2 regions of the Streptomyces violaceus genome follow, and region 1 is predicted to be linked to the other one. Evidence: riboswitches for the same ligand, from Rfam matches in the RefSeq annotation. Region 1 holds a riboswitch; the other holds the start of a gene.
The links. A riboswitch is a leader RNA that binds a small molecule or an ion and turns the genes downstream of it on or off. The one in region 1 is predicted to bind thiamine pyrophosphate.
Positions count from the first base shown of each region.

Region 2: linked by a shared signal. The riboswitch ahead of thiO (glycine oxidase ThiO) and the one ahead of OG542_RS11140 (thiamine ABC transporter substrate-binding protein) in region 1 are both predicted to bind thiamine pyrophosphate.

Region 1 covers NZ_CP107911.1:2,524,363-2,535,991, reverse strand. The annotation lists gene whiG (RNA polymerase sigma factor WhiG) at 1-61, shown strand, start outside; gene OG542_RS11185 (TetR/AcrR family transcriptional regulator) at 155-712, shown strand; gene OG542_RS11180 (murein hydrolase activator EnvC family protein) at 884-1,453, opposite strand; gene rpsB (30S ribosomal protein S2) at 1,727-2,719, shown strand; gene tsf (translation elongation factor Ts) at 2,894-3,730, shown strand; gene pyrH (UMP kinase) at 3,915-4,673, shown strand; gene frr (ribosome recycling factor) at 4,837-5,394, shown strand; gene OG542_RS11155 (phosphatidate cytidylyltransferase) at 5,394-6,521, shown strand; gene OG542_RS11150 (SRPBCC family protein) at 6,761-7,210, shown strand; gene rlmN (23S rRNA (adenine(2503)-C(2))-methyltransferase RlmN) at 7,287-8,393, shown strand; TPP riboswitch at 8,433-8,539, shown strand; gene OG542_RS11140 (thiamine ABC transporter substrate-binding protein) at 8,664-9,701, shown strand; gene OG542_RS11135 (ABC transporter permease) at 9,677-11,359, shown strand; gene OG542_RS11130 (ABC transporter ATP-binding protein) at 11,359-11,629, shown strand, end outside.
Region 2 covers NZ_CP107911.1:6,643,415-6,655,043, reverse strand. The annotation lists gene OG542_RS29915 (Rv2175c family DNA-binding protein) at 332-697, opposite strand; gene OG542_RS29910 (NAD(P)/FAD-dependent oxidoreductase) at 776-2,017, opposite strand; gene OG542_RS29905 (hypothetical protein) at 2,050-2,400, opposite strand; TPP riboswitch at 2,453-2,564, shown strand; gene thiO (glycine oxidase ThiO) at 2,562-3,731, shown strand; gene thiS (sulfur carrier protein ThiS) at 3,728-3,928, shown strand; gene OG542_RS29890 (thiazole synthase) at 3,931-4,728, shown strand; gene pknB (Stk1 family PASTA domain-containing Ser/Thr kinase) at 4,957-6,891, shown strand; gene OG542_RS29880 (deoxyribonuclease IV) at 6,951-7,829, shown strand; gene OG542_RS29875 (sulfite oxidase-like oxidoreductase) at 7,840-8,490, opposite strand; gene bfr (bacterioferritin) at 8,666-9,142, shown strand; gene OG542_RS29865 ((2Fe-2S)-binding protein) at 9,150-9,383, opposite strand; gene OG542_RS29860 (class II 3-deoxy-7-phosphoheptulonate synthase) at 9,532-10,884, opposite strand; gene OG542_RS40775 (trp operon leader peptide) at 10,981-11,037, shown strand; gene OG542_RS29855 (anthranilate synthase family protein) at 11,164-11,629, shown strand, end outside.

The DNA of each region.
Region 1 (11,629 bases):
CCAGATCCACACCAAGTCCGTGCTGCAGCTCAGAGCGAAACTGGCGAGCTTCGGCCGCTGACCTGGACGGATGTCGATGAGTCGGCGTGAGCCACTCCCGTCGGGCGTGACGCGTCCGTAGAGTGTTGACGTGCCAAGGATTCGAGCGGCCTCCGTGGCCGAGCACCGGTCGATGCAGCGAGCCGCCCTGCTGGACGCGGCTCGTTCCTTGTTGTCCGAGGGCGGTACGGAGGCGCTGACCTTCCCGGCCCTGGCCGAGCGGACGGGCCTCGCGCGATCGTCCGTCTACGAGTACTTCCGGTCACGGGGGGCCGTGGTCGAGGAGCTGTGCGAGGTCGACTTCCCGGTCTGGGCGGCGGATGTGTCGGCGGCGATGGAGCGGGCGGAGACGGCCGAGGCCAAGGTCGAGGCGTATGTGCGCCAGCAGCTGGAGCTGGTCGGGGACCGGCGGCATCGGGCCGTGGTCGCGATCTCCGCGAGCGAACTCGATGCGGGGGCCCGGGAGAAGATCCGGGCGGCGCACGGTGGGCTGGTCGCGATGATCGTCGAGGCGCTGGCCGAGATGGGGCATGGGCAGCCCCGGCTGGCGGCGATGCTGTTGCAGGGGGTTGTGGACGCGGCCGTGCGGCGGATCGAGCTGGGGGCCGCGGAGGAGCCCGGCGTTATCGCGGATGCGGCGGTGGGTATGGCGCTGCGGGGTGTGCTGGGCTGAGCTGCGTCTGCGCCGGGGGCGGGTGGGTGCGCAGCCCGGCGTAGCGGGGTGCGCACCCACTCTCGGCTTCGTCGAGCGGGGGGACCCCCACCGCCCACCCGTGCCGCCCTGGGGGCACCTCCCAGGCCCTCAAGGCACTGGGGAGGCACGACTGCCCGCAGGCTCAGCGGGTCAGTACACGGGCAGCAGCCTCGACGGGCCCCTGTGCAGTAGCCATGGGGGCAGGAGCGACAGCGGGTTCAAGTAGGTCTCGCCTCTGCGCAGGCCCCAGTGCAGGCACGTGGCCGTGCAGTGCGAGCCCGTCGCGTCCACCGTGCCGATCACCTCGCCGGGTGCCACCTCCTCGTCCTTCTCCACCGTCGCCGTCACCGGTTCGTACGTCGTCCGCAGGGGTGGTTCGCCGGTCCCCGGGAGGAGTTCCACCGAGACGACGCCCTTGCCTGCCACCCGGCCCGCGAAGGACACCCGGCCTCCGGCCACCGCCCTTACCGGCGTTCCCGGCGCTGCCGCCAGGTCCACGCCCCGGTGGCCCGGGCCGTACGCCGTCGCCGGGGGCTCCCAGCCGCGGAGGACCTCCGGGCGTGATCCGACGGGCCACGCGCGTCCCACCGCCGGAACCGTGGCGTCCGGGGCGGGTGCCGCCGCGAACAGCCGCGGCGGCGGGGACAGCAGGATGGCCGGCGTCAGGACCACCAGCAGGATCAGCCGCGTACACACACGCACACATCGCTTCGCTCGCATGCGCAGAGCGTCCCGTACCACCGCCGGTCACCGTCCGTGGCTGTGGACCACTGTTCGGTTGTGGACAACGGCGTCACCCGGTGCCCCGCGGGTCCCGTACACTTCTGGTGGCGACCCGGGTCACCGGGTCGACTTCGCACGCCCCGATACGCACCCCGGCAACGGGCTGTATCAGCGCCCCTCGGTCCCTCGTGGAACGGCGCGCAGTGGGCGTCAGGCGCGGAAGCCGTCCGGCATCCGCGGCACAACCGAGAAATTCAAGGAGATACGGCCATGGCCGTCGTCACGATGCGGGAGCTGCTGGAGAGCGGCGTCCACTTCGGTCACCAGACCCGTCGTTGGAACCCGAAGATGAAGCGCTTCATCTTCACGGAGCGCAACGGCATCTACATCATCGACCTGCTCCAGTCGCTGTCGTACATCGACCGCGCCTTCGAGTTCGTCAAGGAGACCGTCGCCCACGGCGGCACGGTCATGTTCGTCGGCACGAAGAAGCAGGCGCAGGAGGCCATCGCCGAGCAGGCCACCCGCGTCGGCATGCCCTTCGTCAACCAGCGCTGGCTGGGCGGCATGCTCACCAACTTCTCGACCGTCTACAAGCGTCTGCAGCGCCTCAAGGAGCTTGAGCAGATCGACTTCGAGGACGTCGCCGCGTCCGGTCTGACCAAGAAGGAGCTTCTCGTGCTGTCGCGCGAGAAGGCCAAGCTGGAGAAGACCCTCGGTGGTATCCGCGAGATGCAGAAGGTGCCCAGCGCCGTCTGGATCGTGGACACCAAGAAGGAGCACATCGCCGTTGGTGAGGCCCGGAAGCTGAACATTCCGGTCGTCGCGATCCTCGACACCAACTGCGACCCCGACGAGGTCGACTACAAGATCCCGGGCAACGACGACGCGATCCGCTCCGTCACCCTGCTCACCCGTGTGATCGCGGACGCGGTCGCCGAGGGCCTCATCTCCCGCTCCGGTGTCGCCACCGAGGGCAAGGGCGACAAGGCCGCGGGCGAGCCGCTGGCCGCGTGGGAGCGCGACCTGCTCGAGGGCGAGAAGAAGGCCGACGAGGCTGCCCCCGCCGCCGAGGCCGAGAAGCCGGCCGGGGCTGCTCCGGCCGCTGAGGCTGAGGCCGCCCCCGCCGCCGAGGCTGCTCCGGCCGCCGAGGCTGCTCCGGCCGCCGAGGCTGCTCCGGCCGCCGAGGCTGAGGCCGCCCCCGCCGCCGAGGCCGAGAAGCCGGCCGAGGGCGAGAAGGCCGCCGAGGCCGAGCAGGCCTGACCCGTCAGTCCGAGGTGACGGCGGGAGCGGCACTCCATCCATAGCGCCTTCGGCGCGGTGAAGTCCGCTCCCGCCGTTCACCCGTAGGTCAGCGGAAGGACAGCGCCCTCCGGCTCCATGGGGCGTATCCGCAGATCTTCGATCTTCCAGACTTCGAGAGAGATTCACAGACTCATGGCGAACTACACCGCCGCCGACGTCAAGAAGCTCCGTGAGCTCACGGGCGCCGGCATGATGGACTGCAAGAAGGCGCTGGACGAGGCCGAGGGCAACGTCGAGAAGGCCGTCGAGGCGCTCCGCATCAAGGGCCAGAAGGGCGTCGCCAAGCGCGAGGGCCGTTCCGCCGAGAACGGTGCCGTCGTCTCGATCATCGCCGACGACAACTCCTCCGGTGTCATCGTCGAGCTGAAGTGCGAGACGGACTTCGTCGCCAAGGGTGACAAGTTCCAGGCCGTGGCCACCACCATCGCCGAGCACGTTGCCAAGACCGCCCCGGCCGACCTCGAGGCGCTGCTCGCCTCCGAGATCGAGGCCGGCAAGACCGTCCAGGCGTTCGTCGACGAGGCCAACGCCAACCTGGGCGAGAAGATCGTCCTGGACCGCTTCGCGCAGTTCGCCGACGGCTACGTGACGGCGTACATGCACCGCACGATGCCCGACCTGCCCCCGCAGATCGGTGTCCTCGTCGAGCTGGACAAGCCGAACGCCGAGATCGCCAAGGGCGTCGCCCAGCACATCGCCGCCTTCGCGCCGAAGTACCTCTCCAAGGAGGACGTGCCGGCCGAGGTCGTCGAGTCCGAGCGCCGCGTCGCCGAGGAGACCACCCGCGCCGAGGGCAAGCCCGAGGCCGCCCTGCCGAAGATCGTCGAGGGTCGCCTCAACGGCTTCTTCAAGGACGCCACGCTGCTCGGCCAGCCCTACGCGCTGGACAACAAGAAGTCCGTCCAGAAGGTCCTGGACGAGGCCGGTGTCACCCTGAAGCGCTTCTCGCGCATCAAGGTCGGCATCTGAGTCCGTACCGCGATCGACGCCCGACCCCGATAAGGTCGGCAGCAGTCGTCCGTGTACGCCGTCACATGGGTGGCGGACGACAGCAGATCTGACAAGGAGGCCATTGCCGTATGGGATGCGAAACACGCCCCACCGGCAATGGCCTTCTTGGTATGTGCAACACGTGAAAGAGGCGGGATCCCCCATGACCACCAAGCCCCAGAAGAGTGACGACGGCAAAGTGCGCGGCCGGTTTCTGCTGAAGCTGTCCGGAGAGGCCTTCTCCGGTGGCGGGGGCCTGGGCGTCGACCCCGACGTGGTGCACAAGATCGCCCGCGAGATCGCGGCCGTCGTGCGTGACGGCGCGCAGGTCGCGGTCGTCATCGGCGGCGGCAACTTCTTCCGCGGTGCCGAACTCCAGCAGCGCGGCATGGACCGGGCTCGCTCCGACTACATGGGCATGCTCGGCACCGTCATGAACTGCCTCGCCCTCCAGGACTTCCTGGAGAAGGTGGGCGTGGAAACCCGGGTGCAGACCGCCATCACCATGGGCCAGGTCGCCGAGCCCTACATCCCGCTGCGCGCCGTACGGCACCTGGAGAAGGGCCGCGTGGTGATCTTCGGCGCCGGTATGGGCATGCCGTACTTCTCCACCGACACCACCGCCGCACAGCGCGCCCTGGAGATCGACGCCGAGGCGCTGCTGATGGGCAAGAACGGTGTGGACGGGGTCTACGACTCCGACCCGCGGACCAACCCGGACGCGGTCAGGTTCGACCACCTCGGCTACGGCGAGGTCATCACACGCGACCTGAAGGTCGCCGACGCCACGGCCGTCACGCTGTGCCGCGACAACAAGCTCCCGATCGTGGTCTTCGAGCTGCTGGCGGAGGGCAACATCGGGCGCGCCGTCAAGGGTGAGAAGATCGGCACGCTTGTGGGGGACCAGGCCAGCCGGGACTGAGGACCGCACCACCCCGTCCGGGGGACGGACGGGACGGAGCCGGGCCGGGGGATGGACAATGTCCTGCCGGTCGGGAACCGTGCAGGAAGAAGACGCGACGCAGCCGGCCGCCGCCCCACATGGAACCGCAGCCGGGCCTACTCAAGACACGCAGGAGCAAGTGGTGATCGAAGAGACCCTCCTCGAGGCCGAGGAGAAGATGGAGAAGGCCGTCGTGGTCGCCAAGGAGGACTTCGCCGCGATCCGCACCGGCCGTGCGCACCCGGCGATGTTCAACAAGATCGTGGCCGACTACTACGGCGCGCCGACGCCGATCAACCAGCTGGCTTCGTTCTCCGTGCCGGAGCCGCGCATGGCGGTAGTGACCCCGTTCGACAAGACGGCCCTGCGCAACATCGAGCAGGCGATCCGCGACTCCGACCTGGGCGTCAACCCGAGCAACGACGGCAACATCATCCGGGTGGTGTTCCCCGAACTGACCGAGGAGCGCCGCCGCGAGTACATCAAGGTCGCCAAGAGCAAGGGCGAGGACGCGAAGATCTCCATTCGCTCCGTCCGCCGCAAGGCCAAGGAGGCCATCGACAAGCTGATCAAGGACGGCGAGGTCGGCGAGGACGAGGGCCGCCGTGCGGAGAAGGAGCTCGACGACACCACCGCGAAGTACGTCGCGCAGGTGGACGAGCTCCTGAAGCACAAGGAAGCGGAGCTGCTCGAGGTCTGATGAACGACTCTTCCTGGGGGGCGCCGCCACAGGCCGGCTACTGGGGGCCCACCGACCAAGGGCATGGCCACGGGCACGTACAGAGCCCTGGCCATGGGCACGTCCAGGGAGCCGCCCCGGCGGGTCCCGCATACGATGCGTATGAAGCGCCTCAGACTCGCCCCATGCCCATCGTGCCTGACGTAGCCGGCCACGGCGAAAACCAGGATGACGACCGGAGGGCTGCTCGGATGAGCGGCCCCCCGGTCCGAAACGAGACGAATCCGGAACCCATGCCCGACGCCTCGCAGCCGGCACCCAAGCCGCCGAAGAAGAGCGCGGGTCGCGACCTGAGTGCCGCGATAGGGGTCGGGGTCGGGCTCGGCGCGGTGATCGTCGCGTCGCTGTTCGTCGTCAAGGCCGTGTTCGTCGGCGTCGTCGCGGTCGCCGTCGTGGTCGGCCTGTGGGAGCTGACCAAGCGGCTGGACGAACGCAAGGGCATCCGGGCGCCGCTCGTTCCGCTCGCGCTCGGCGGTGCAGCGATGGTCGTCGCCGGGTACGTCCGAGGCGCCGAGGGCGCCTGGGTCGCCATGGCGCTCACCACACTGGCCGTGCTCGTCTGGCGCATGACGGAACCGCCCGAGGGCTACCTCAGGGACGTGACAGCGGGCGTCTTCGCTGCGTTCTACGTGCCGTTCCTGGCGACCTTCGTCGCGATGATGCTGACCGCGGACGACGGGCCGCAGCGGGTGCTCACCTTCCTGCTGCTCACGGTCGTCAGCGACACCGGTGCCTACGCCGTCGGCTGGCGCTTCGGCCGGAACAAGCTCGCCCCGCGCATCAGCCCCGGCAAGACCCGCGAGGGCCTGCTCGGGGCGGTCGCCTTCGCCATGGTGGCGGGCGCGCTGTGCATGGAGTTCCTCATCGACGACGGTGCCTGGTGGCAGGGTCTGGTGCTCGGCCTCGCGGTCGCGGTCAGCGCCACGCTTGGCGACCTCGGCGAGTCCATGATCAAGCGGGACCTCGGCATCAAGGACATGGGCACGCTGCTGCCCGGTCATGGCGGCATCATGGACCGGCTGGATTCGCTGTTGCCCACGGCTCCGGTGGTGTGGTTGTTGTTCGTGCTGTTCGTTGGGTCTGGCTGAAGCCGGGTCATGGCGCCGCGCCGCGGTAGCGGCACATGGATACAGCATGGACCGGCTGGATTCGCTGTTGCCCAGGCTCCGGTGGTGTGGTTGTTGTTCGTGCTCTTCGTGGGGTCCGGCTGAGTGGACCTCGTCCAGTGAGCTCCCGTCCTTGTGGGCGGGAGCTCGCTGTCGTTCCGGGGAGGCATCGAAGGGCGGCAAGTGGGACGATTCAGGTGTACACCGCAAAGGGGGCCATCATGTCCACCATTCGACAGAGCATCGATGTCGACCGGCGTCCCGAGGACGTCTACGACTACGTCATGGACACACCGCGGATGCCGGAGTGGCAGCTGAGCGCCGTGTCCGCGGAACGCCTCGACGAGGGGCCCTTCGGCATCGGCTCCCGGTTCCGGGTCACCCGGCACGTCGGCCGTCGCGTTATGCCGATGACCATGGAGGTCGTCGAGTACGACCCGCCCCACACCTGGGGCATGCGCGGTGTGGACGGCCCGGTCCGGGCGCGGGTGCACGGCGAGGTCGAGCCGTTCGACGAGGGACAGCGCTCCCACGTGACGATCGAGGTCGACTTCGAGGGCCACGGCGTCGGCAAGGTCCTGGTACCGCTCGTCATGCGACCCCAGGTCCGCAAGGAACTCCCGCGCAACGAGCAGCTCCTCAAGGAGCGGCTGGAGCACGTGGGCGAGTAGGGCGTGTGCCCTCCGGTGTCGCGGGCGGGCAGGCGGGCACGGGCCACCGCCGGGGATCTGCGACACTGGTTCGGTCATGCCTAAGCCCGGAGAACTCACTTTCGTCGCCCCGCGCGGAGCCAAGAAGCCGCCGCGGCATCTCGCCGATCTCACTCCTGCCGAGCGCAAGGAGGCCGTTGCGGCTGTCGGGGAGAAGCCGTTTCGTGCCAAGCAGCTCTCGCAGCACTACTTCGCGCGGTACGCGCACGAGCCGGAGCAGTGGACCGACATTCCGGCCGGTGCCCGGGGGAAGCTGCAGGAGGCGTTGCTGCCCGAGCTGATGAGCGTCGTGCGGCATCTGTCGACCGACCAGGGCACCACGCGCAAGACGCTGTGGCGGCTGTTCGACGGGACGCTCGTCGAGTCCGTGCTGATGCGTTATCCGGACCGGGTGACGATGTGCATCAGCTCGCAGGCGGGGTGCGGGATGAACTGCCCGTTCTGCGCGACCGGGCAGGCGGGGCTGGACCGGAATCTGTCCACCGCCGAGATCGTGCACCAGATCGTGGACGGCATGCGGGCCCTCAGGGACGGTGAGGTCCCCGGCGGTCCGGCGCGGCTCAGCAACATCGTGTTCATGGGCATGGGCGAGCCGCTCGCCAACTACAACCGGGTCATCGGGTCCATCAGGCGGCTCACCGACCCCGAGCCCGACGGGCTGGGGCTCTCGCAGCGGGGGATCACCGTCTCGACGGTCGGTCTCGTCCCGGCGATCCATCGTTTCGCCGACGAGGGCTTCAAGTGCCGCCTCGCCATCTCGCTGCACGCGCCCGACGACGAGCTGCGCGACACCCTCGTCCCCGTGAACACGCGGTGGAAGGTCCGGGAGGTGCTGGACGCCGGGTTCGAGTACAGCGCCAGGTCCGGGCGGCGGCTGTCCATCGAGTACGCGCTGATCCGGGACATCAACGACCAGGCCTGGCGGGGTGACCGGCTCGGGCGGCTGCTCAAGGGCAAGCCCGTGCATGTCAATCTCATTCCACTGAACCCGACGCCCGGGTCCAAGTGGACGGCCTCACGGCCCGAGGACGAGAAGGCGTTCGTCGAGGCCATCGCCGCCCATGGTGTGCCGGTGACGATCCGGGACACCCGTGGACAGGAGATCGACGGGGCGTGTGGTCAGCTCGCGGCCACCGAACGGTAGTCTGACCGGCGTAAGAACATCTGCATATCCGACACCTGCATATTCCGACAGGGGAGCGCCACAGCGCTGAGAGTGCGGCACACGGCCGCAGACCCTCCGAACCTGGCCCAGGTCATTCTGGGTAGGGAGATCGGTCATCACTCGAGCTGTTGCGCCCTGCCCGGGATCCCTTGAGTTCCCGGGCGGGGCCGCGTCTTCTCCTGGTCATCCAGGAGGAATCCAGTGAGCAACAACAAGAAGCGGCTGACGGCTGTGGTCGCCGGGCTCGGTATGGCCGGCACGCTCGCCGCGTGCGGGTCGTCCGGCGGCGACCAGGGCTCCGGCGACTCCAAGACCGTGACCCTCGTCAGCCACGACTCGTGGGCCGCGTCCAAGGGCGTCATCGCCGCCTTCGAGAAGCAGTCCGGCTACAAGGTCGACGTTCTGGAGGACGGTGACGCCGGGCAGGCCGTGAACAAGGCGATCCTGACCAAGGACAACCCGCAGGGCGACGTCTTCTTCGGCGTCGACAACACCCTGCTGTCCCGCGCCCTCGACAACGGCCTGTTCCAGCCGTACGAGGCGAAGGGCTCGGACCGGATCAAGCCCGAGTACCGCGCCGACCAGGGCAAGCACCGGGTCACGCCCGTCGACACCGGTGACATCTGCGTCAACTACGACAAGAAGTACTTCGCCGACCACAAGCTCGACCCGCCGAAGAGCTTCGACGACCTGGTCAAGCCCCAGTACAAGAACCTGCTCGTGACCGAGAACGCCTCCGCTTCCTCGCCCGGCCTCGGGTTCCTGCTCGGCACCGCCGCGAAGTACGGCGACGAGGGCTGGGAGGGCTACTGGAAGAAGCTCAAGGCCAATGGCGTGAAGGTCGTCGACGGCTGGGAACAGGCCTACAACGAGGAGTTCTCCGGCTCGGCCGGCGGGAAGAAGGCCAAGGGCGACCGGCCGCTCGTCGTGTCGTACGCCTCCTCGCCGCCCGTCGAGGTCGTCTACGCCGACCCGAAGCCGAGCGCGGCGCCGACCGGCGTCGCGCAGGGCACCTGCTTCCGGCAGGTCGAGTACGCGGGGCTGCTGAGCAACGCCAAGAACACCGAGGGCGGCAAGGCGTTCCTGGACTTCCTGGTCAGCGAGCGGTTCCAGGAGGACATGCCGCTCAACATGTACGTGTACCCGGTGCGCGAGGGCGCCCAGGTGCCGCCGGAGTTCGTGAAGTACGGGCCGCAGGCCAAGGATCCCGAGACCATGGACCCGGCGAAGATCGCCGACCACCGTGACCAGTGGGTCAAGTCGTGGACCTCGCTCGTACTGAAGTAACCGAAGCAGCCGTCCGCAAGGACCGGCGCGGGAGCGCGGCGCGGCTCGGGCTCATCGCCCTGCCCGTCGCGTTCTTCGCCGTCTTCTTCGCCTATCCCGTCGCCGCGATCGTCGCGCGCGGTCTGAAGGTCGACGGGGCCTGGCGGTTCGGGCGGATCGGGGAGGTGCTGGCGCAGCCCGACGTCCGGCACGTCCTGTGGTTCACCACCTGGCAGGCGCTCGTCTCCACCGCGCTCACCCTGCTGATCGCGCTCCCCGGCGCGTACGTCTTCGCGCGCTTCGACTTCCGGGGCAAGCAGGTCCTGCGCGCGGCTGTGACCGTCCCGTTCGTGCTGCCGACGGTCGTCGTCGGTACGGCGTTCCTGGCGCTGGTCGGGCGGGGCGGGCTGCTCGACGAGCTGTGGGGCGTACGGCTGGACACCACCGTGTGGGCGATCCTGCTCGCGCACGTCTTCTTCAACTACGCGGTCGTCGTACGGACCGTCGGCGGGCTCTGGGCGCAGCTCGACCCGCGGCAGGAGGAGGCCGCGCGGATGCTCGGGGCGTCCCCTTGGAAGGCCTGGCGGCAGGTCACGCTGCCGGCGCTCGGGCCCGCGGTGGCCGCCGCCGCGCTCATGGTCTTCCTGTTCACCTTCACGTCTTTCGGTGTCGTCCAGATCCTCGGTGGGCCCACCTTCTCGACCCTCGAGGTGGAGATCTACCGGCAGACGTCGGAGATCTTCGACCTGTCCACGGCGGCCGTGCTGACGCTGATCCAGTTCGTGGCCGTGGGCGGGATCCTCGCCCTGCACGCCTGGACCGTGCGGCGGCGGGAGACCGCGCTGCGGCTGGTGGACGCGTCGGTGACCGCGCGCCGGCCGCGCGGCGCCGGGCAGTGGGCGCTGCTGGGCGGAGTGCTGGTCACGGTCGTCGTGCTGCTGATGCTGCCGCTCGCCGTGCTGGTCCAGCGGTCCCTGGACGCGCCCGGCTTCGGCTACTATCGTGCGCTGACCAGGGCCGACGGCGGGGTGTTCCTGGTGCCGCCGATCGAGGCGATCGGCAATTCGCTGGAGTACGCCGTCGCCGCCACCGTCATCGCCGTGGTGATCGGCGGCCTCGCCGCTGTGGCCCTCACCCGCCGGGACGCCGGGCGGTTCGTGCGCGGCTTCGACGCGCTGCTGATGCTGCCGCTCGGGGTGTCCGCCGTGACCGTCGGGTTCGGGTTCCTGATCGCCCTCGACGAGCCGCCGCTGGATCTGAGGTCCTCGTGGATCCTGGTGCCGCTCGCGCAGGCGCTGGTCGGTGTGCCGTTCGTCGTCCGGACCATGCTGCCCGTCCTGCGGGCGGTGGACGTGCGGCTGCGGGAGGCGGCCTCGGTGCTGGGGGCCTCGCCCTGGCGGGTGCGGCGGGAGGTGGACCTGCCGATGGTGCGGCGGGCGCTGCTGATCGCGGCCGGGTTCGCCTTCGCGGTGTCGCTCGGGGAGTTCGGGGCGACGGTGTTCATCGCGCGGCCCGACAACCCGACGCTGCCGGTGGCCGTGGCGCGGCTGCTGGGGCGGCCCGGGGACCTCAACTACGGCCAGGCTATGGCCCTTTCGACGATTCTGATGGTGGTGTGCGCCGTGGCCCTGCTGGTGCTGGAGAGGCTCAGGACCGCCGACCGGACAGGGGAGTTCTGATGCTGCTGGCGCTGGAGGGCGCGACGGTCCGTTTCGGCGGGCGGGCCGTGCTGGACGCCGTCGATCTGGAGGTCGCCGAGCACGAGATCGTGTGCGTGCTCGGGCCCAGCGGCAGCGGCAAGTCGACGCTGCTGCGGGCGGTGGCGGGGCTGCAACCGCTCGAGGTCGGGCGGGTGTCGCTCGACGGGCGCGACCAGGCGGGCGTGCCCGCGCACCGGCGCGGAGTCGGGCTGATGTTTCAGGACCACCAGCTGTTCCCGCAGCGGGACG
Region 2 (11,629 bases), 4.1 Mb from region 1:
GGCGTACGGGTGCGGACACCCGTGCCGGTGGCGGTGGCGTACGGGTGCGAGACGCACCCGAGCCTGTGGGATTACCGGGCGCCGGGACGCCCGTGCCGGCGTCTGTGCCGGGTGGGCGGCCGAAGCACCCTTGCGGACGGGGCGCGACCAAAGCGCCGGAGCGCCCCGTGCCGGTGCGGACAAGGCAGCCGCAGCCCGGGTGGCCCCCGCCCCGAGCGGGCGCGAGCCACCCCGGGACCGTGGCCCCACGGGCCGCGGCCCTTACTCCGGGCAGTTGTTCAGGTCCGGCCCCGCTCGCACGGCACCGGACGGTTGTTCCGTCGAGGCGGGGTCAGACCGCGAGCGCCTGGGCGCGGCGCTTCACCTCCGTGCCGCGATTCTCACTCAGTGCCTGCGCCGGGGTGCCGGGCAGGCTCGGGTCGGGGGTGAAGAGCCACTCCAGCATCTCCTCGTCCGTGAAGCCGTCGTCCCGCAGGAGCGTCAGGGTCCCGGACAGGCCCTTGACGACCTTGTCCCCGTCGATGAAAGCGGCGGGGACGTGCAGCGCGCGGTTCTCACCGCGGCGTACGGCGATGAGCTGGCCGTCCTTGACCAGCTGCCGCACACGCGTCACCTCGACACCGAACTGTTCGGCGATGTCGGGGAGGGTGAGCCAGGCGGGGACGAGAGCATCGATCTTTGCGTCAATCTCGGTCACGGAAACCAGCCTGCCATCCGCCACTGACAGTCGGAAGTCAGCCCGGCCCACCTCGGCGGACAACGTCCTCCTCGACAGCTACGCCGTCGCCGCCTTCAGCGGCCTGGCCGGGTCCGCGAGCAGCACCGGATTCATGGCGGCGCCCGACTCGATCAAACGACGCCCCTGCGCCAGGTCCCGGGGACGACCCACCGCCAGCAGCGCGACCAGCCGGTCGCCGCGGAGCCAGCACACCGTCCAGGCCGGCCCGGCCGGGTCACCCCGCCACAGAGCAGTGTCGGCGGCCGCGTGGTGCCCGGCGTACTGGACGAACCGCCCGAACTGCTCGGACCAGAAGTAGGGCACCGGGTCGTACACCGCCGGAGGCTCCCCCGAGGCCCGGTTGACGATGTTCAGGGCCACCGTGCGCGGCCCCTGGAGGGCGTTGTCCCAGTGGTGCACCAGCAGGCGCTCGCCGTATCGCCCCGAGGGGAAGGAGGCACAGTCGCCGACCGCGTACACGTCCGGCACCGACGTCCGCAGGTGCTGGTCGGACACGATCTCGCCCTGGGCACCGAGCTCCACTCCGGAGCCGGCCAGCCACGCCGTCGCGGGGCGGGCGCCGATGCCGACCACGACCGCGCCCGCCGGCAGCCGCGTGCCGTCGTCGAGAAGCACCGCCCCGGGCTCGACGCGCTCCACGCGCGCGTGCGTGCGCAGCACCGCCCCCGCCTCGGCGTACCAGCCGGCCATCGGGGCCGCGACCTCGGCGGGCAGTGCCCCGGCGAGCGGCCCTTCGGCGGCCTCCACGACGGTCACCGCGCAGCCCGCCTCGCGCGCGGCCGTGGCGAACTCCGCGCCGATCCAGCCCGCGCCGACGACCACGATGTCGTGCTTGCGGGCCAGCACGGGCCGCAGCCGCTCGGCGTCGTCCAGGGTGCGCAGCAGATGCACGCCCGGCACACCCTCCGCGCCGGCCAGCCGGACCGGTTCGGCGCCGGTCGCCACGACGAGGACGTCGTACGGCACGGGCCCGTCCTCGGTGTCCAGCTCGTGATCGCCGGGGCGCAGACCCGACACCTCGCAGCCGAGTCGCAGTTCGATGCCGAGGGCCTCGAAGTCGAGGTCGAAGGCGGAGCCCTCGGCCTTGCCGAGCAGGACGGCCTTGGACAACGGGGGCCGGTCGTACGGCTGGTGGGGCTCGGCGCCGATCAGGATCACGGTGCCGGTGAAGCCCTGCTCCCGCAGGGCGACCGCGGTCTGCACACCGGCCATGCCCGCGCCCGCCACGACCACGCGCCGCGGCGCGGACGAACCTGGTTCCTGCGTCTGCTCGCTCACCTGATCACCATAGACAACTGACATTTCGTCAGTCAGCGCTCATGCGCAGTGACCTGCTCCACAACGCTCGTCCCGCTGCCCTGCTGTGACTCCCACTCCCAGCTCTCCTCCAGCCGCACCCGCCCGTCGGGCAGCTCCACGACCGTCGACACACAGTGCCCGGAAGATGTGGTTCCGTCCTGCTTGAGCTGTACATAACGGAAGTCCAGCCTGTCACCTTCCCGGGTACCCACGAGGTGGCCGCGTACGACGTCGCCGCCCGTGTACTCGGCCCAGATCTCGCCGTCCTTCTCGTGGTACGTGAACCGGGTGCGGGTCCCCACCTGGCCCGGCGCCTGGTCGGCGACCGGGGCGAGGAGAAGACCGTCGAGGGATCGGGCCATGGACGGAGGCTCCCTTACTGCGACATACGCCATCGGGCTAGGGTGGCCAACGTAGAGCACTCGCGGGAGCCCGGACGCACCGGGCTGAGAGGGAGGCTGGCGGCCTCCGACCGTACGAACCTGATCCGGGTCATGCCGGCGAAGGGAGGGGCTGGACGCCCATGCCGCGTACGCCAACGTCAGACGTCCTCGTCATCGGGGGCGGGATCATCGGCCTGGTCACCGCGTGGCGGGCCGCGCAACGCGGGTTCGCCACAACCGTGGTGGACCCCGATCCGGGCGGCGGAGCCGCACAGGTGGCGGCCGGCATGCTGGCCGCCGTCACGGAACTGCACTACGGCGAGCAGACCCTGCTCGGCCTGAACCTCGTCTCCGCCCGGCGCTATCCGGATTTCGCGGCCGAACTCACCGACCTCACGGGCCACGACCTCGGCTACCGCCGCTGCGGCACGCTCGCCGTGGCCCTGGACGCCGACGACCGGGCTCATCTGCGCGAACTGCACGCCCTGCAGCAGCAGTCGGGCCTGGAGTCGCAGTGGCTGTCGGGGCGGGAGTGCCGTCGCCTGGAGCCGATGCTCGCGCCGGGCGTGCGCGGCGGGCTGCGGGTCGACGGCGACCACCAGATCGACCCGCGGCGGCTGGCCGGGGCGCTGGTGGCCGCGTGCGAGCGGGCGGGAGTGGTCTTCCACCGGGCGTGGGCGGAGCGGCTCACCGTCGTACGGGACCGGGCCGCGGGCGTCGTCACGGCCGACGGGACCGCGCTGGACGCGGGGCGGGTGGTGCTGGCCGGGGGCAGCCTCAGCGGGCGGCTCGCGGGCGTCCCGGAGGACGTGCTGCCGCCCGTGCGGCCGGTGAAGGGGCAGGTCGTACGGCTGATCATGCCGCAGCGGCACGGGCCCTTCCTGAGCCGGACCGTGCGCGCGGTCGTGCGCGGCAGCCACGTCTACCTGGTGCCGCGCGAGAGCGGCGAGCTGGTCATCGGGGCGACCAGCGAGGAGATGGGCTGGGACACCACCGTGACCGCGGGCGGCGTGTACGAGCTGCTGCGCGACGCGCACGAGCTGGTCCCGGGCATCACCGAGCTGCCCTTCACCGAGACCCGGGCCGGGCTGCGGCCCGGCTCCCCCGACAACGCGCCGCTGCTCGGCCCGACCGGTCTCGAGGGACTGCTGCTGGCCACCGGGCACTACCGCAACGGCGTCCTGCTCACGCCGGTGACCGGCGACGCCATGGCGCACCTCCTGTCGACGGGCGAACTCCCCGAGGAGGCCCGCCCCTTCACCCCGCAGCGCTTCAGTACCGCCACCGCACTCACGGAGCAGCCCGCATGAACATCTCCGTCAACGGGGAGCCCCGGGACGTCCGGCCCGGCACGGCTCTCGACACCGTCGTGACGTCGCTCACCGCCTCGCCCTCCGGGGTGGCCGCCGCACTCAACGAAACCGTCGTCCCGCGTGCACAGTGGCCGTCCACGTCCCTCGCCGAGGGGGACCGCGTGGAAGTCCTCACCGCCGTCCAAGGAGGCTGACCATGGCCGACGATCCGTTTGTCCTCGGTGGTACGTCCTTCACGTCCCGCCTGATCATGGGTACGGGCGGGGCGCCCAGCCTCGAGGTGCTGGAGCGGTCGCTGGCCGCGTCCGGGACCGAGCTGACGACGGTCGCGATGCGCCGTGTGAACCCTTCGGTGCAGGGTTCGGTGCTGTCCGTCCTCGACCGGCTCGGCATCCGGGTGCTGCCCAACACGGCGGGCTGTTTCACCGCCGGAGAGGCCGTCCTCACGGCCCGTCTCGCGCGCGAGGCCCTCGGCACCGACCTGGTCAAGCTGGAGGTCATCGCCGACGAGCGCACGCTGCTGCCCGATCCGATCGAGACGCTGGAGGCGGCCGAGACACTGGTCGACGACGGGTTCACGGTGCTGCCGTACACCAATGACGACCCCGTGCTGGCGCGCAAGCTGGAGGACGCCGGCTGCGCGGCGATCATGCCGCTCGGCTCACCGATCGGCTCCGGGCTCGGCATCCGCAACCCGCACAACTTCCAGCTGATCGTGGAGCACGCGCGCGTGCCGGTGATCCTGGACGCCGGCGCCGGTACGGCGTCCGACGCGGCGCTGGCGATGGAGCTGGGCTGCGCGGGTGTGATGCTCGCCTCGGCGGTGACACGGGCGCAGGAACCGGTCCTGATGGCCGACGCGATGCGGCATGCCGTGGAGGCGGGACGGCTGGCGTACCGGGCCGGGCGCATTCCGCGGCGACATTTCGCGGAGGCGTCGTCGCCGGGTGAGGGCATGGCTGTGCTGGATCCTGAGCGGCCTGCTTTTCAGTAACTGTGCGAGGTCGCTGGGGTCGGGTGGGTCCGCAGCCCGGCGATGCGGGGTGCCGCCTGCGCCCACCCGTGCCGCCCTGGGGGCACCTCCCAGGCCCTTGAGGCACTGGGGGAGGCACGCCTGCCCTCAGCCCAGGCAGGTAGGGCACACGTCACAGGTCCGCTTCAGTCCCGCCCCGATAGCGGACGCGGCGAGTGGCTGTCGGTCGTGGCTCGTACACTCGCCTGCGTGGACACGACCCTTCAGGACCCCTTGGTCGGGCAGGTGCTCGACGCCCGGTATCGCGTCGACGCGCGGATCGCGGTCGGCGGGATGGCCACGGTCTACCGGGCCGTGGACACCCGGCTGGACCGCGTTCTCGCGCTCAAGGTGATGCACCCCTCGCTCGCGGCGGACGTCTCGTTCGTCGAGCGGTTCATCCGCGAGGCGAAGTCCGTCGCCCGGCTGGCCCATCCGAACGTGGTGCAGGTCTTCGACCAGGGCACCGACGGCTCGTACGTCTATCTCGCCATGGAGTACGTCGCGGGCTGCACCCTGCGGGACGTGCTGCGCGAGCGCGGGGCCCTGCAGCCGCGCGCCGCCCTGGACATCCTGGAGCCGGTGCTGGCCGCCCTGGGCGCCGCCCACCGCGCCGGATTCGTGCACCGGGACATGAAGCCCGAGAACGTCCTGATAGGGGACGACGGCCGGGTGAAGGTCGCCGACTTCGGACTGGTCCGTGCCGTGGACACGGTGACGAACACCACAGGGACCGTGCTCGGCACGGTCGCCTACCTCGCGCCCGAGCAGATAGAGAACGGCACCGCGGACCCCCGCGTCGACGTGTACGCGTGCGGGGTGATGCTGTTCGAGATGCTGACCGGCGACAAGCCGCACGACGGGGACTCCCCGGCCGTGATCCTGTACAAGCATCTGCACGAGGACGTCCCGCCGCCGTCGGCCGCCGTGCCCGGTCTGGCCTACGAGCTGGACGAGATGGTGGCCTCGGCGACCGCCCGCACCCCGGACATCCGCCCGCACGACGCGGTGGCGCTGCTCGCGCAGGTCCGCGACGGGCGCGCCGGGCTGAGCGCGGAGCAGCTGGACGTGGTGCCCCCGCAGGCCCTCACCGCGGAGCACGACGGCGCCGACGACCGTACGAGCGTGATCCCGCGCGCGCTGGCCACACTTCGCCCGCTGCCGGTCAACGAGGACGACGAGACCTCCGAGGCGGCGCTCAACCGCACCAGCCGTTTCGAGTCCCCGCCGCCCCCGCCGTCCCGGCGCCGCCCGGGGTCCCGGCGCGGCCCGCTGGCGATCGTCGCCGCGGTCCTGCTCGTGCTCGGCCTCGGCGCCGGCATCTGGTACATCAACTCGGGCCAGTTCACCGAGGTCCCCCCGCTGCTGGCGAAGACCCAGACCCAGGCCGAGAGCCGGCTGGAGGACGCTGGGCTCGAGCTCGGCAAGGTCGAGCACGCCTACAGCGACACCGTGGAGCGGGGCCAGATCATCAGCTCCGACCCGAAGGCCGGGACGCGCATCCGCGGCAACGACTCGGTGAGCATCACCGTCTCCGACGGGCCCGAGACGGTGCGGGTGCCCGCCCTGGAGGGCCAGAAGCTGGCCAAGGCGCGGGCCCAGCTGAAGGCGGACGGTCTTGAGCCGGGCATGGTCACGCGGGAGTTCAGCGAGGACGTGCCGAGGGGCTCGGTGATCTCCGCGCGGCCCGCCGACGGCACGAAGGTGCGCGCGGGCACGGCCGTGGCGCTCGTCGTCAGCAAGGGCAGCCCCATCGACATCCCCGACGTCACCGGCGCGGACGAAGCCGACGCCCGGGCGCAGCTGCAGGACGCCGGGCTCAAGGTGAAGGTCGCCACCGAGCGGGTCAACTCCTCCGAGTTCGACAAGGGCCAGGTCGCCCAGCAGACCCCGAAGGCCGGCGGCCGGGCGGCCGAGGGCGACACGGTGACGCTGACGCTGTCCAAGGGCCCCGAGATGATCGAGGTCCCGGACGTGACCGGCGACAGCGTCGACGACGCCACGCGGACGCTGGAGAGCGCCGGGTTCCAGGTCGACGAGGACCGCGGTCTGCTCGGCCTGTTCGGCGACGAGGTCAAGGGGCAGTCCGTCGAGGGCGGCCAGACCGCGCCCAAGGGTTCGACGATCACCATCAAGATCAGGTGACCAGCGCGGGCAGGGAGCCCGTGGACGGGGCAGGGCCGGCCGCATGACACCCTGAACGGGTGAACAATCAGCTGTCCGGCCCCTCCCGCAACCCCGTGGGCGGCCACGTTCCCGTGGCCGGTGGGCTCAACTCCGTAGGCCTGTCGTACGCCCGTGATCTCCAGGCCGAGACCGTTCAGGTCTTCGTCGCCAATCCGCGCGGCTGGGCCACACCGGCCGGCAATCCGAAGCAGGACGAGGCGTTCCGCGCGGCGTGCGAGGCCGAGTCGGTCCCGGCGTACGTCCACGCTCCCTACCTGATCAACTTCGGCTCGCACACCGAGGCGACGGTGGAGCGGTCGGTGGAGTCGTTGCGGCACTCGCTGCGCCGCGGGCGGGAGATCGGGGCGCTGGGCGTGGTCGTGCACACCGGCAGCGCGACCGGCGGCAGGGGGCGGTCCGTGGCGCTGAAGCAGGTACGGGAGCAGCTGCTGCCGCTGCTCGACGAGCTGACCCACGACGACGACCCGTATCTGCTGCTGGAGTCGACCGCCGGCCAGGGCGCCTCCCTGTGCTCACGGACCTGGGACTTCGGCCCGTACTTCGAGGCGCTGGACGCCCATCCGATGCTGGGCGTGTGCCTGGACACCTGCCACATCTTCGCCGCCGGGCACGACCTGACCGGCCCGAGCGGCATGCACCAGACGCTGGACCTGCTGGTGGACACGGTCGGCGAGGGCCGGCTGAAGCTGATCCACGCCAATGACTCCAAGGACGTGGTGGGCGCGCACAAGGACCGGCACGAGAACATCGGCGTGGGCCACATCGGGGAGGACCCCTTCCGGGCCCTGATGACGCACCCCGCGACCGAGGGCGTGCCGCTGATCATCGAGACGCCGGGCGGCAAGGAGGGGCACGCGGCGGACGTGGAGCGGCTGAAGAAGCTGCGCGACTGCTGACGGCTTCAGATCAGAGGTCCGGGCCGTCCCCGGGCCCCTCCTGATACGAGTAGCGCTGCTCCTGCCACGGGTCGCCGAGGTTGTGGTAGCCGCGCTCCTCCCAGAAACCGCGCCGGTCGGCGGTCATGTACTCCACGCCGCGCACCCACTTGGGGCCCTTCCAGGCGTACAGGTGGGGCACGATCAGTCGCAGCGGGAAGCCGTGCTCGGCGGTGAGGAGTTCGCCGTCCTTGTGGGTGGCGAACAAGGCCTGCTCGGAGGCGAAGTCGGACAGCCGGAGGTTGGAGCTGAATCCGTACTCGGCCCACACCATCACATGGGTGACGTCGTCCGCGGGCGGAGCGATGTCGAGGATGGTGCGCGCGGGGACCCCGCCCCACTCGGCGCCCAGCATGCTGAACTTCGTGACGCAGTGCAGATCGGCCACGACGGTGGTGTACGGCAGGGCCGTGAACTCCTCGTGGGTCCAGCAGTGCTTGCCGCCGCCGGCGGTGGCGCCGAAGACCCTGAACTCCCAGCGCTCGGGCCGGAACTTGGGGACGGGCCCGTAGTGCGTGACCGGCCAGCCGCGCTGCAATCGCTGTCCCGGCGGAAGCCCGGGCTGCGTCGCTCCTGCTGAATCGCGCCCTTCTCCCGATTCACGTCCCACCGGCTGACCCATGTGTCCATCCTGACAGACCTCGGGTCATGCCCCTGACCCGGGCCATTCCAAATCAGGGCATTTAGAACTAAGCATGCCCTTACTTACTAAGTGAAGACTTACTGGACGATCTTCTTCCGCGGTGGAATCATGCGGCGCAACCTGCCAGTTCTTACGCGTGGAAGGAGCCTCTGCTATGCAGGGCGACCCCGAGGTCCTCGAATTCCTGAACGAGCAGTTGACCGGCGAGCTGACGGCGATCAACCAGTACTGGCTGCACTACCGGATCCAGGACAACAAGGGCTGGACCAAGCTCGCCAAGTACACGCGTGAAGAGTCCATCGATGAGATGAAGCACGCGGACAAGATCACCGAGCGCATCCTCATGCTGGACGGCCTGCCCAACTACCAGCGGCTCTTCCATGTCCGGGTCGGCCAGACGGTCACCGAGATGTTCCAGGCCGACCGGCAGGTCGAGGTCGAGGCGATCGACCGCCTCAAGCGCGGTATCGAGGTGATGCGCACCAAGGGCGACATCACGTCCGCGAACCTCTTCGAGTCGATCCTCGAGGACGAGGAGCACCACATCGACTATCTGGACACGCAGCTCGAACTCATCGAGCAGCTCGGCGAGGCGCTGTACCTCGCACAGCAGATCGAGCAGCCGAGCTAGCGCCTGCCTAGGCGGCGTCTTCCAGTTCCGAGAGCACCTGCTCGCCCCGGTCGGCCAGGTCGCGGCGAGGACACGCACCCCTGCCGAGGAGCGCCTGGATACGGCGTACGCACGACCCGCAGTCCGTGCCCGCCTTGCAGGCGGAGGCTATCTGGCGGGGAGTGCAGGCGCCGCTGTCCGCGTGCTGTTTGACCTGCTGCTCGGTGATCCCGAAGCAACTGCAGATGTACACGCGGCTCACCTCCCGGCAGGGTTCGTTTTCTGGCGCCGTCCCGTTAATCGGTGAGGCTAACCTAACCTTACCCGCCGGGTGGGAGCCACAAAAGTGGAGAGGGGCGCGGATCGTGTGATCCGCGCCCCAGTCCATGCCCGGGTAACAGGCGATCCCGTTACTGGTCCCTGTACATCTCGGCCACGAGGAACGCCAGGTCGAGCGACTGGCTGCGGTTGAGCCGCGGGTCGCAGGCCGTCTCGTAGCGCTGGTGCAGATCGTCGACGAAGATCTCGTCGCCGCCGCCCACGCACTCGGTGACGTCGTCGCCGGTCAGCTCCACGTGGATGCCGCCCGGGTGGGTGCCGAGCGCCTTGTGGACCTCGAAGAAGCCCTTGACCTCGTCGAGCACGTCGTCGAAGCGGCGGGTCTTGTGCCCGGAGGCCGCCTCGAAGGTGTTGCCGTGCATCGGGTCGGTCACCCAGGCCACGGTGGCGCCCGAGGCGGTGACCTTCTCGACCAGCTCCGGGAGCTTGTCGCGGACCTTGTCGGCGCCCATGCGGACGATGAAGGTCAGCCGACCCGGCTCACGCTCCGGGTCGAGGCGCTCGATGTACTGCAGCGCGTCCTCGGCCGTGGTCGTCGGACCCAGCTTGATGCCGATCGGGTTGCGGATCTTCGAGGCGAACTCGATGTGCGCGTGGTCCAGCTGCCGGGTGCGCTCGCCGATCCACACCATGTGCCCGGAGACGTCGTACAGCTGCCCGGTGCGCGAGTCGACCCGGGTCAGGGCGGACTCGTAGTCGAGCAGCAGCGCCTCGTGCGAGGCGTAGAACTCGACCGTCTTGAACTCCTCCGGGTCGGCCCCGCAGGCGTGCATGAAGTTCAGCGCCTGGTCGATCTCGCGGGCGAGCTGCTCGTAACGCTGCCCCGACGGGGACGACTTCACGAAGTCCTGGTTCCAGGCATGCACCTGGCGCAGGTCGGCGTAGCCGCCGGTGGTGAAGGCGCGCACCAGGTTCAGCGTGGAGGCGGACGCGTGGTACATCCGCTTCAGGCGCTCGGGGTCCGGGATACGGGCGGCCTCGTTGAAGTCGAAGCCGTTGACCGAGTCGCCGCGGTAGGTCGGCAGGGTCACGCCGTCGCGGGTCTCGGTGCCCTTGGAGCGCGGCTTGGAGTACTGGCCGGCGATCCGGCCGACCTTCACCACGGGCACGGACGCGGCGTACGTCAGCACGGCGCCCATCTGGAGCAGCGTCTTCAGCTTGTTGCGGATGTGGTCCGCGGACACGGCGTCGAAGGCCTCGGCGCAGTCGCCGCCCTGGAGAAGGAACGCCTCTCCCTTGGCGACGGCCGCCATCCGGGCGCGCAGCTGGTCGCACTCGCCCGCGAAGACGAGCGGCGGATACGACTCGAGTTCCGCAACGACTGCGCGCAGAGCCTCGGTGTCGGGGTACTCGGGCTGCTGCGCCGCGGGCAGGTCTCGCCAGGTGTTGCCAGCACTCGCGCTGGTCTTAGCGTTCACGGTCACGACCTCAACATTACGGGGTCGTGTCGGGCGTCCTGACCCATGCCCAGCAATTGAGACACGGTGTACACCCCTCGGACTTGGGATAAGGTGCCTCGCATGTTCGCGCACTCGATCCAGACCTGGTGGTGGACCGCTCATCCGGCGGCCCACTGACTGCGCGTACGACTGACTTCGCGAAGGCCGCCCGAGGGGCGGCCTTCGGTGTTTCCCGGGGTCGCTCCTCTCCCACTGAATCCCACCGGATCCCGCGCTGGATCCTCGGAGAAGGAGCACGGACCCATGAACCTGCTCGGCTTGCCGGACGACTCCCGCCCGTTCGCCCTGCTGCGCCGCCGCACCCCGGGCCAGGACCACGAGCGGGTCGAGGTCCTGATCGGCCCGGTCGCCACGTACGACCGTCTCGCCGACCTCCCCGACGAGGGCCTCGCGCTCGTCCCCTTCCGGCAGATCCGCGAGCGCGGCTTCGACGTCCGCGACGACGGCACGCCCCTGGCGGTGCTGACGCCCGAGGAGTCGTACGAGATCCCGCTGGCCGACGCCCTGGAACAGCTCCCCGGGCATGACGTGCGGGTCGAGGGCGGCGGCTTCGACGTGGCCGACGAGGAGTACGCGGAGATCGTCGGGCGCGTGCTGCGGGAGGAGATCGGGCGGGGCGAGGGCGCGAACTTCGTGATCCGGCGGACGTACGAGGGCGAGATCCCCGGGTTCGGCCGCGCCGACGCGCTGGCGCTGTTCCGGCGGCTCC